4 regions of the Teredinibacter turnerae T7901 genome follow, and region 1 is predicted to be linked to each of the others. Evidence: predicted binding sites of a transcription regulator. Region 1 holds the regulator's gene; each other region holds the start of a gene.
The links. The regulator sigma-54, encoded in region 1, starts transcription at its own class of promoters, with help from an activator protein. The targets are predictions, from matches to a motif close to TGGCACANNNNTTGCNNT.
Positions count from the first base shown of each region.

Region 2: the regulator sigma-54 is predicted to act here: its motif matches at 1,682-1,699, upstream of TERTU_RS13425 (pilin).
Region 3: the regulator sigma-54 is predicted to act here: its motif matches at 1,584-1,601, upstream of TERTU_RS17935 (cytochrome ubiquinol oxidase subunit I).
Region 4: the regulator sigma-54 is predicted to act here: its motif matches at 1,373-1,390, upstream of TERTU_RS07025 (nitrogen fixation protein NifZ).

Region 1 covers NC_012997.1:4,215,867-4,218,992, forward strand. Annotated here, with positions in the region: gene lptB (LPS export ABC transporter ATP-binding protein) at 1-349, shown strand, start outside; gene TERTU_RS16930 (RNA polymerase factor sigma-54) at 553-2,088, shown strand; gene TERTU_RS16935 (PTS sugar transporter subunit IIA) at 2,238-2,690, shown strand; gene rapZ (RNase adapter RapZ) at 2,770-3,126, shown strand, end outside.
Region 2 covers NC_012997.1:3,385,818-3,388,943, forward strand. Annotated here, with positions in the region: gene nadC (carboxylating nicotinate-nucleotide diphosphorylase) at 1-212, shown strand, start outside; gene TERTU_RS13420 (hypothetical protein) at 264-1,004, opposite strand; gene TERTU_RS13425 (pilin) at 1,140-1,640, opposite strand; gene pilB (type IV-A pilus assembly ATPase PilB) at 2,039-3,126, shown strand, end outside.
Region 3 covers NC_012997.1:4,459,720-4,462,845, forward strand. Annotated here, with positions in the region: gene TERTU_RS17935 (cytochrome ubiquinol oxidase subunit I) at 1-1,511, opposite strand, end outside; gene TERTU_RS17940 (CHASE domain-containing protein) at 1,779-3,126, opposite strand, start outside.
Region 4 covers NC_012997.1:1,630,397-1,633,522, forward strand. Annotated here, with positions in the region: gene TERTU_RS07015 (hypothetical protein) at 1-33, shown strand, start outside; gene TERTU_RS07020 (hypothetical protein) at 33-398, shown strand; gene TERTU_RS07025 (nitrogen fixation protein NifZ) at 932-1,201, opposite strand; gene TERTU_RS07030 (HesB/IscA family protein) at 1,433-1,756, shown strand; gene nifU (Fe-S cluster assembly protein NifU) at 1,812-2,765, shown strand; gene nifS (cysteine desulfurase NifS) at 2,767-3,126, shown strand, end outside.

The DNA.
Region 1 (3,126 bases):
CATTGGCCACATTCGCAACAGCCTTGGAATGGCGCTGTCAGGCGGCGAGCGGCGGCGTGTTGAAATCGCCCGAGCACTGGCCACAGAGCCCGATTTTGTGCTCTTGGACGAACCCTTCGCCGGAGTCGACCCGATTTCAGTGAGCGATATTAAGCAGATCGTACAACACCTTAAAAATCGCGGTATTGGCGTGTTGATTACCGATCACAATGTTCGCGAAACATTGGATATCTGTGAGAAAGCCTATATCGTCTCGGAAGGCCACATCATCGCAGAAGGAAGCGCCAATGATGTACTCAACAACAAAAAAGTGCGCGAAGTATATCTCGGTCAGCACTTCCACCTCTAATCGCTTTCTGCAGATAATCAGCAAAATCTCTTGACAAACGACTGACTTTTGTATTTGTCACGGCATAATACTTGCTTCTGATTTTATGCGATTTTATTGCACCTGGACTGCGGCCGGAATACACTAGCCTCATACAAGCCGGCGCCCCACAGGAGTTGCCACTAACTGATAGTGCACTTTAACCAGACGCAGTAAATCGAACTATGAAGCAATCCCTCCAGTTAAAACTGGGCCAGCAGCTCACCATGACCCCGCAGCTGCAACAGGCCATCAGGCTTCTTCAGCTCTCCACGCTCGATCTTCAGGCAGAAATACAAGAAGCTCTGGATTCAAACCCTATGCTCGAAGTTGAGGAAGACCTCAGCGGCGACGACTCTCACAGCGGTATCAATGAACAGGCTCCAGCCAGCAACGAGCTTAATGGCAAGGACAGCGCCGACGGCAAAAGCGATGCTGCAGATGCGAATGGCGCCGACCAGGAGTCCAATTCCGACGCATCCTCCGACGGTGATTGGAACGAAGACAACATTCCCACTGACCTTGCGGTCGACACCAGCTGGGACGATATCTACGACCCCACCCCGAGCGGCACCGGACTCGCAAAACCCGACTCCGACGATTACGATTTTGAATCCCGACGTGGCACATCAGAAACGCTGCAGGATCACTTGCAGTGGCAGCTGAACCTTACCCCCATGTCAGTCCGCGACAAGGATATCGCCGAAGCCATCATTGACGCGGTAAAACCCAACGGTCTGCTCGGCCAGACTCTGGATGAAATTTTTCATGGCCTGGAACCTCACCATGAAGAACTCGAAATGGACGAAGTGGTGGCTGTACTCCACCGGGTGCAACAGTTTGACCCACCCGGCGTTCTCAGCCAGGACGTACGTGAATGCCTGCTCATTCAGCTGAGCCAGCTTGATATCAGCAACGAAGATGTGCGCAACGCAAAAACGCTCGTCAGCGAGTTTCTCGATCTGCTCGGCGGCCGCGACTTCAAACAGCTGATGCGCAAGCTAAAACTGAAAGAAAGCGAACTACAGGCGGCGGTACAGGTTATCCAGGGATTGAACCCGCGACCCGGTGAACAGATTGGCAGCGACGACACAGAGTATGTGGTGCCGGATGTGTTTGTGAACAAGGTAAATAACCGCTGGATGGTGCAACTCAACCCGGATATCGCACCGCGTTTACGCATTAACAGCGACTATGCGTCACTGGTTAAGCGCGCCGACTCCAGCGCTGACAACACTTTTCTACGCGACAACTTACAGGAAGCGCGCTGGTTTTTGAAAAGCCTGCAAAGCCGCAACGAAACCCTGTTGAAAGTCGCCAGCTGTATCGTGGAAAAACAACAGGGGTTTCTCGATTTCGGCCCGGAAGCCATGAAACCGATGGTATTGCACGACGTGGCAGAAATTGTCGAAATGCACGAATCGACGATCTCGCGAGTAACCACGCAAAAGTACATGCACACCCCACAGGGGATTTTCGAGCTCAAATACTTTTTCTCCAGCCATGTGGCCACAGATTCCGGCGGCGAGTGCTCATCTACCGCAATTCGCGCTATCATTAAAAAATTAGTTGCTGCGGAAAATGCACGCAAACCGCTCAGCGACTCAAAAATTACAGGGCTATTGGCAGAACAGGGAATCAAGGTCGCACGCCGCACCATCGCTAAGTATCGCGAGTCTCTGAACATACCTCCCTCGAACGAACGCAAGCGTTTGGTATAGCAAAATCTGGGAATGCCGGTCTAAAGTCTGATGCCGCAAATAAAATTTGCGGCTAAAGTGGGCTTGGATCTGAAACTAATACTGGTAGAATGCGCGCCGTTTGACTCCCTGCAACATCCAACATCTGCTGTTTTACCGGGCGCAACGCTATGCAAATTTCTACCATTCTAAACGCCAAGCGAACCCGAGCGAAGATTGCTGGCGGCAGTAAAAAACGCTTGATCGAAACACTCGCTGGCATTTTTAGCGAATCCGACACTGGCCTCGACCAAACTGAATTGTTCCAACATATTTTCGCCCGTGAGCGGCTTGGCTCCACAGGCATTGGCGGCGGTATAGCCATACCCCACTGCCGCTTCAATACCGAAGGCGCGACCTTGTGCGCGTGCGTAACTCTGGAAGAAGCCATTGACTTCGACGCTGTAGACAGCAAGCCAGTCGATCTCATATTTGCCATGCTGGTACCGGAAAACGCCGAAGACGAGCACCTGCAAACCCTTGCCGCACTCGCAGAAACCCTGCAAAGGGATGATTTTGTGAAGCGCCTTCGCAACTGTAAAACCGATGAAGAATTGTTTAACGTGGCGTCTGGTGTAAACTGACGGCTCTACCGGGAAGTAACTAGTCCCTCGCGCGCTCTGCGCTCCTCCATCACATGCGACTCGTACACAGGCAGGTAACATGCGCTTGCTGATTATTAGCGGAAGATCAGGCTCGGGAAAAACCACAGCACTGCACCTGCTGGAGGATGAAGGCTACACCTGCATCGACAACCTTCCTGTCGACCTTCTGCCCGCGCTAATCGAGCAGCTAAGCACCTCTGATCGTCCATCGCCACGGGTTGCTATCGGTATCGATGCGCGCAACATCAACAACGATCTGAGCCGTTTAATGGCGATGATTGAAGTGGGGCCATTGCCGCGAGAAAGTTACCAGGTTATCTATCTCGACAGCTCGCGCGAAGTGCTCCTCAAACGGTACAGCGAGACCCGCCGCAAACACCCACTCTCTGACGGTCTCACCGACCTGAATGAAGCC
Region 2 (3,126 bases), 830 kb from region 1:
CAGGTGTCGACGTCGTTATGCTCGACAACTTCACCACCGAAATGTACGAGCAGACCCAAAAGATAGAGAAAACCGCCAAGTACGAAGTCTCAGGCAATGTTACTCTGGAAAAAGTAAAGCAGCTCGGCGGTTTAAACGTGGATTATATTTCTACCGGGGATTTGACGAAGAATTGTGTGGCTGTGGATTTGTCGATGAGGATTGCAGGGTAATATATTATTCAAGTGATTACGCCAAACGCCAAACGCCAAACGCCAAACAATCTATGAATAAGGGTCGAGAGGCAAATAATAGCTCTCCATATTTCCTAAAGGATAAATTCTAATGCCAGCACCAAATCTGTGTTTGACGGGCAGCCAATAAAATCCCCCTACTGGCAACTGCTTTTTAAAATGGTCATACGATACGTTCTGAGCAATGATCGAGTACAATCGTTCACTTGAAAGAAAGGCTTTATTCACCTCTCCCTCAGAACAAAATCGGTAATATTTTGGAAATACTTGAATGTCTCTGCCCTCCAATGCAGAAAAGAGAAGGTCGCTCTTTTCTTTTGAATCTTGGGGGCTCTCAGAACACACCTCTTTGGGGCCAATCCAAGATACTTTTTCAAACTCAGGAGAACTCGCTTCATCGAGATCTTTTTTGTCCAACTCCAGCGAAGTAACCACTTCAAAAGCATCTTTTACGAAAACCACATACACTGGTCGTGACTGTGCAACAACATAAAGCCCATATCCGAGAGCCGCAAACTGAACGCAAACAATTACCCCATAGTCCCTAAAAAGCCCTGCCAATGATTTGGAAGGATTATAAATCACTAATGACATGCACGGGCCCAAGATCACTTCAACGAGCAGCACCAGCCAATACATCTCTGTCCCCCTGAGCATGTTAGACAACTGCCCTGGAAACCAAACATAAAAAACTAAACCACCACAAATTCCCGCCAGAATCAGACTCGCGATCGCGTGAACGGCAGCGGCCTTAATTTTCGCTTTAGCCAAATAGAAATTCATACATCAGTATATTTAAAAGTAAAATTTTTAAACGGTACAAGCGCCGTAGCAAAAAAAACCCCGCTGACTACGCGGGGTTTTTCATCACTGGCATCAAGAACATGCCAATAATCGACTAATCTATTATTTACACTCAGAAGGTGCGAAGCGAGCAGGCAAAGTACCGGCAGCACCACCAGCAAAAGCAGACACATCAGCACCAGCGGCAGCACAACGCCATGCAACAGAATCGTTAGGTGGAGTGAACGCAGCAGTACCTACTGGAAGAGCCGTGCCGATTGGTGAGTTTGGAGTAAAAATCAACGTTCCGTTGCCTGCAGATGCTGTAGTAGTAACTGTAATCGCCCCTGTAGCAGCTGCGATAGCAACGCTAGTAACGTTAGCAGTTGCGGTAGGCGAAGTGTAACCATTGGCATATCCCGTAGCCAAGCCCTGTACGTTACCGCCGGCCAGTACATCTGCAACATTCAATTTCGCGGCCGCAGCAGCAAGCATACCCTCAGACACACGACCACGTACGGTGTAGTCTTGATAAGCAGGCAGAGCTACCGCAGCGAGAATACCGATAATCGCAACAACGATCATCAGTTCGATCAATGTAAAACCTTGTTGTACTCGATTCATAATTAAACTCCTCCGAAGGATTATTGAGATACAGCCGAACAAATACAATTTTGGTGCCAACACCACAATTGTGAATCACTAAACAATTTGGCGGATAAAACTAGCCTTCTGGCATAGCTACCACGCTAACCAATAGTCACGCCACCCGAGCATATGCCCTAAATTGTCACTTACTGTCCTGTTTAAGCTAGACGGGGGTACCCGCATATTTGCGAAATCGCGTAGAACCACAACGCCCATGACGAATGCCAATTACCTCACTAAAAAACTTAAAATTAACAGTAGGTTACTGGCCGAATTTAAAAAAGATGGTAAAGTTTATAGTCTGACGTTGGTATAACTTTTATCTAAATCTGTCGCAAAATCGCACTATTGATCCTGCACCGGGCATTACAACTATGAATAGTTCAGCAAATCTCAGCGGATTGGCACGCCGACTCGTCCGAGACAGCCTCATCTCAGAAGAAGATGCGCAGAAAGCCATTACCGGCGCAGCTAAAGACAAAATCCCGCTAGCGCTATACTTGGTCAAAAACAGTTCTCTTGATAGTCGGCAAATTGCGGAGTCCGCCGCGGACGAATTCGGTACACCACTCATTGATCTTCAGTGTATAAACGATACCTCTTCTGTCAAAGGTGTAGTAGACGCCAAACTTATTCATAAACACCACGCATTACCCTTGTACAAGCGTGGCAATCGCTTGTTCCTTGCTCTTTCAGACCCCACCAACCTTCATGCCCTTGACGAAATCAAATTTAACACAGGCCTGAACACCGAAGCGCTCTTGGCGGAAGCAGACAAGCTCCATGCTGCAATCGAAGCCTTTCTTCATTCTGAGGAAGAAGGAATCGGGGATGCGCTGGGAGGCCTGGACGAGGAAGCACTAGACTCGCTTGATATCGAAGCAGTGGACGAGGACGGAGGCGGTAGCCAGGAGGACGCATCCGAGGCTGACGAGGCTCCGATAGTGCGCTTTGTAAACAAAGTTCTGCTTGACGCCATCAAACTCGGCGCATCAGATATTCATTTTGAGCCCTATGAAAAAGCCTACCGCGTGCGCTTTCGCGCAGACGGTATTCTGAAGGAGGTTGCCCGCCCTCCGGTCAACCTGGCCACTCGCCTGGCTGCACGCCTAAAAGTGATGTCACAAATGGATATTTCCGAGCGCAGGGTCCCTCAGGACGGCCGGATAAAGATGAAAATATCCAAAACCCGCGCGATTGATTTCCGGGTAAACAGCTTGCCGACGCTGTTTGGTGAAAAGATCGTTCTACGAATTTTGGATCCTTCAAGCGCGAAGCTCGGTATTGACGCCCTGGGTTACGAGGAAGAGCAGAAAAAAATGTACCTCGATGCGTTGGCGCAACCACAGGGCATGATTCTGGTAACAGGCCCTACTGGCTCGGGCAAAACCGTATCGCTCTATACCGGTCTGAATATTCTAAATACCACCGAGCGCAACATATCCACCGCGGAAGATCCTGT
Region 3 (3,126 bases), 240 kb from region 1:
AGTTGCGGGCCTTTGCGCGCGAATTTAAGCATGAGATAAAAACCAGCAATAAACATTGCAGTGTAAAACACCGTAATCATCGCGAGAGATATCACTACATCGCTGACTGCAAGATTCGATACCGCCGTGTGCACGGGCAGGATTTCGGCGATAGCCCAGGGTTGGCGGCCATATTCCGCCACAAACCAGCCAGCTTCACTGGCAACCCACGGCAGAGGCAAACTGAAGAACGCGAGTTTGAGTAACCAGCGCGGTTTGTCGATTGCATGACGCGCGCTAAACCAAAAAGCCAACCCAAACACCAGGAGCATAATAAAACCGGCTGCCACCATAATACGAAACGCAAAAAACATGGGCGCTACCGGCGGCACACTGTACTCCACGGCTTTGTCTACGGCCTCGGAACTGGGCTGGGTAATATCGTCCGCAAAAGGTTCCAGCAACAGGCCGTAACCAAGGTCACTACTTTTCTGCGCAAACACGATTTCCTCTTGCGCAGTCAGGCCCTGGGTTTTCATTTTTTGTAACAACCGATTGGCGTCGGCACCACTGAGTATGCGTTCGCGGTGTTCTTCTTTTAAATCCTTTAAGCCCTGTACAGGTTCATCCAAGGAACGAGTGGCAATCAGCCCCATCACGTAGGGAATTTTAATCGCGTAATCGGTGTGCTGGGTTTCTTCATTGGGAATACCAAACAAGGTAAATGCAGCAGGAGGTTCGTGTGTGTTCCATTCAGCCTCCACTGCCGCAAGCTTGGTTTTCTGTACGTCGCCCAGTTCGTATCCGCTTTCATCGCCCAACACAATAACCGAAACCGCAGAGGCGAATCCGAAACTTGCCGCAATCGCAAATGAACGTCGTGCGAAAGCCACATGCTGCTTTCGCAAGAGATAATACGAAGAAATTGCCAAAACGAACATTGCACCAGTGACATAACCCGCGGACACCGTATGAACAAATTTAACCTGAGCCACAGGGTTGAAAATCAGGTCCGCAAAACTCGCCATCTCCATGCGCATGGTTTCGGGGTTAAACACGGAACCTTCTGGATTTTGCATCCACCCGTTGGCAATGAGAATCCACAGTGCGGAAAAATTACTACCCAACGCAACGCACCAGGTTACCGCCAGATGCTTCACCTTACTTAAGCGATCCCAGCCGAAGAAAAACAAGCCGATAAACGTCGACTCTAAAAAAAATGCCATAAGCCCTTCAATAGCCAAGGGGGCACCGAATATATCGCCGACGTAATGGGAGTAATACGACCAGTTCATGCCAAACTGGAATTCCATAGTGATGCCGGTGGCAACACCTATCGCGAAGTTTATACCGAAGAGCTTGCCCCAGAATTTTGTCATTTCACGATAAATAGGCTTGCCGGTCATCACATAGACCGATTCCATAATCGCTAATATAAAGGTCATGCCCAGCGTGAGCGGGACAAAAATAAAGTGATACATCGCGGTAATGGCAAATTGCCAACGCGATAGTTCAACCAGCGTTTCGTTCATGCACTAGGCTCCAGGAAAGAGAATCAGGCTTCGCGGATGCGAGACTCTTTATTAGAATATACTTATATTCATGTGGCAACTAGCGCGCCAATGGGATATAGGGGGTGCAACCGTCAAATTAGCGGCTTGGGTGACATAGATCAAAAAGATGAGACAAGGACAGAAGGGATAATCTCGATCGCGACTTATGCGCGCCAAACCCTTGTGACAAACCCTAGTACCAATCCCTAGTACTATCTATCCCTCGTACTGCACCAAAAAAAGCGGTTAGAGCGGTAGCCAGCAGGTGAAGCAGGAGCCTTCACCATATTCACTGAAAACGGATAGTCGGCCGCCATGCAGATTGACCAGTTCCTCCGCCAGAGCCAGGCCCAAACCCGTTCCCACTTCGCTGGAATGTGAGGGCTCGTCCAGCTGTTCGTAGCGACGGAAGACCCGATCAATATCCTCTGGCTTAATACCCACACCAGTATCAACAACGTCAATCGCAACGCCTTCGTGCCCCTCGCGGGATTCGCGCCTGGAGCTTATGGAGATACCGCCGGTAGACGTGTATTTAATTCCATTGGATACCAGGTTCAAAAGGACCTGCGCCAACCGCTTTTGATCAGCGAAAACATTGGCAACCTCAACCATTTTCAATTCAAGCGTAAGACCTTTACTTTCAGCCAAAGGTGTCAGTGAGGTCACCGTCTCATCGAGCAGAGTTTTCAGGCTGACCCATTCACGATCTATTGACATCTTGCCCGCTTCTACCTTGGACAGATCGAGAATATCGTTTATCAGATTTAACAGATGCCGACCATTGCGTTCAATCACCTCAAGTGAACGATACGATTTCGGATCTTTGCTTTGATTAAGATTTTTAAGCAATCGAACACTAAAGCCGATAATAGAATTGAGTGGCGTTCTTAGCTCATGTGACATACTCGCTAAAAACAAAGACTTTGCAGAGTTGGCATGCCGCGCGTCGTCCAGCGCCTGCGTTAACTCTTGCGTCTTTTTTCTCACCTCTTTTTCGACGATCAAATTCCTGTTCATGATGAACACCATAAACAGACCTATCAATATAACGACTACTGAACCGCTAATAAGCTCAAGCCACAATACCAGTGTTTCGTAGCTATAAATAAACTGGTTAGTAGGAGAAAAATCCAACTGCCAGGCTCGCTCTCCGAGACGAAAAGTTTCACGATTGGTGAAGCGCGCACTCGGTTCGCTGCGCTGGTAAAACGTGATTTTATCGCGCCCGCTCACGTCACTAAGGGCAAACACAATTTGCTCGGTCACGACGTCGTGCAGTGCGGCCCCGACCAACGCGTCAGCATAGTAAAAAGTTGCGATAATCCCGGTAAATTTATTATTTTTGTCCTGCACTGGTACAGCTATGAAGAAGGTATAACCTTTACGGTCATCTAAACCTTGCGCAAGCGGGCTACTCATAGAAAAATCGCCTGCACGCCAGGCGAAATCAATTGTATCTTTGCTTTTTTTATCACGGTACAAATCGTAGCCGAGCGCACTTGCATGATATTCGAGTGGAAAGATGTAGGTTACCGGAAAATAAAAATCCCTTTCTTTTGAAGGCATCTGATCATCCGGCGAAAGTTGGTCG
Region 4 (3,126 bases), 2.6 Mb from region 1:
ATCGCGTCTTCCTTTTTTGATGAGGATGATTAGTGTCTGATCTTATTACCGAGCGGCTGCAGCGAGATTGGCCTGTCGTGTGTGAAATTTGGCAAGCGCTACGTGGTGCTCTAGACGCTGTAGGCTTGCAAGACAAGCTTCCTGCAGAGCCAGCGGCTTTTACTCGCACGGAGCTAAAAAAAGATCCGTTCGATAGTTCCGAGTCGCTATCAGGTGAATGGCTTGTTAACGGTCAGTTGATTGGCAGTGTTATCGTGCACGAGAACGGTCAGGCATACGCAGAATATGATGTGGTTCAGCCGCATCCCAGTAAACCGCAATGGTTTATAGAAGCAACTACGGCTTGGGGTAAGTCCGGAGCGCTGGCAAGCGAGTTGCGTTTGTTACCTGCTCTCTGAATACTTCTCTCGACCCGAATTGGAATTTTCGGGTCATTCCTGTCTTCTTCAAATTGTCTTTTAACTAGCTTTGCGATTTAGTTAAGTGGTTCTGTTAGGACAAAAAAACCGCTGGCTGTTCGGTGACGGTATTGCCTCGAGCTTGTCGTTGTTTCGGATGACCAAGCTACTGGGCTGACACACTATTTCTTTTTTACTGTTCCTCACAAAATCACCATGGCAGTGTTCGTGTGCGCTGGTGGAAAAAACCAGTTGTAAGTTACAAAACCCGTTTACGGTGTATTTGAGATTTTGAGTGCTATATGACACTTGTGGCGGTTTTTAGCTGCAAAGACGCAATTCGTGCCAGCTCTAGGGTGAAAACCTGCTTGATAGAACTGAGGTACGTAAAGTTGGCGACACGACTTCGCATTTCAGGTGTGCAGCTACTAACGGGTATGTTGCCCGCGACCTACTCGACCGTTCGGAAAGCCACAACAATATGTCTTAAAGTGCACATAGTGTTGTGGCTTTATGCGCTCGCCGTCAGCTTTTTAGTTCATGTTATCCATCGGGATGTACAGTTCATCTGGCCAGCAGGCGACAGCTGGGCCTAATTCTCCCGCTGCGACGCCTGTTTCAAAACGCACCAGTACAAGAACCTTATCTGGATTTTCCTCAAGGTGGCCGGTATTGATAATGACGCCACGACGATCTTTTTCGGCTATCAAGGCGTCATCGGGTAATCCGGGTAAGCTACCGTCGTTCACTATATCGTCAGCAGCGTAAATGATATCTCCTGGGGCGAGTGTGTCTATCAGCATTTTAGACTCCTATGGCTTGTCGCAAAGGCGACAAAGGTTGTGACTGGTGTTTTTCGCAACATCCTCGTTTCAGCGGGCGGTTACGTAACTGTTTGATATTCCGCAATAAAATTCTAAGTTTCTCTGTGGCACATGGCTTGCACTTATCCCTACGAGAACCCTGAAACACTGATTGCAAGGTTTTTGCCAAGGGGTGCCATGCAACAGTTCAGTATGAATGAGGAAACGAAGATGATTTCATTAACCGGAAAAGCAGTTGAAGCGGTAGATCGATTTATTACAAGCGCAAACAAGCCAGTTGCAGGTTTGCGTATTCAGGTAGAGGGCGGTGGTTGTTCAGGCTTTAAATACACTATGCGTCTCGAGGAAAACTCTGCTGCTAACGATCAGCTTGTTGATTGCGGTGGCGTAACACTGTTACTCGATGAGGCCAGTGCTTCAATGCTTGACGGCGTCACAGTCGACTTTGTTGAGAATCTGGAAGGCAGTGGTTTTAAATTCGAAAACCCCAATGCTACAGGAACCTGTGGCTGCGGTAATTCATTTACCTGTTAATCCTTTTTAACAGATGGTGCAATATTAAGCAGTCTGGCGACTGGAGGTGCAGATTATGTGGGACTATTCAGAAAAAGTTAAAGAACATTTTTTCGATCCAAAAAATGCCGGTGCAGTGGCGGATGCTAATGCGACTGGCGATGTGGGTTCGTTGAGTTGCGGGGATGCATTGCGGTTAACGCTCAAGGTTGATCCGGCTACCGATATTATTCAAGATGCGGGTTTTCAGACCTTTGGTTGCGGTTCTGCGATTGCGTCATCGTCAGCACTCACTGAGATGATCAAGGGCTTACATGTTGATGAAGCACTAAAAATCAGCAACCAGGACATTGCAGACTACCTGGATGGACTGCCACCCGAAAAAATGCACTGTTCGGTCATGGGGCGTGAGGCTTTGCAAGCAGCGGTTGCCGATTATCGCGGCATTGAGCTGGAAGATGATCACGAAGAAGGTGCTTTAGTCTGTAAGTGTTTTGCCATTGATGAGGTAATGGTTCGCGATACCGTTCGCGCAAACAACCTGTCTTCTGTAGAAGAAGTCACCAACTATACAAAAGCGGGTGGTGGTTGTTCTTCTTGTCATGAAGCTATCGAAAATATTCTTTCAGAGGAAATGACCGCGCGAGGCGAAACTTTTATACCTGCGCCCGTAGTTTCCAAGAAGAAAGTAGTGAAAATCAAGAAAGAAGAGCCGAAACCTGAGCCCGTTGTTGCTGAGGAGAAAAAAGCTGTTTCAGCACGCAAGCTGACTTCTGTACAGCGTATTAAAGTTATTGAAAAAGCGCTCGACGAAATTCGCCCGACACTTCAGCGCGACCATGGCGATGTCGAATTACTTGATGTCGACGGTAAAAATATTTATATCAAGCTTATTGGTGCCTGCTCAGGCTGCCAGCTGGCTACGGCCACCGTTGGCGGTATCCAACAAAAGCTGATGGAAGCGCTTGGTGAATTCGTTAAGGTCACCCCTGTTACAGAAGAGCAATTGACCACTCTTGTAGGAGCGTAAAATGAACGATATCTACATGGACAACAACGCAACCACAATGGTCGATCCGGTTGTTGTGGAAGAAATGCTACCGTTTTTTACTGAACAGTTTGGTAATCCGTCATCGTTGCATAGCTTTGGTAACAAGGTAGGATTCGCAGTAAAAAAAGCGCGTAAAACAGTACAAACGCTGTTAGGCGCTGAGCACGATTCGGAAATTATTTTCACTTCCTGTGGTACTGAGTCGGATTCGACGGCTATCCTGTCGGCGCTGCGCGCACAGCCGGAACGCAAAGAAATAATTACCACAGAAGTTGAGCACCCAGCGATACTGAATCTGTGTGAAAATCTTGAAACTCAAGGTTACACCGTTCATTACCTG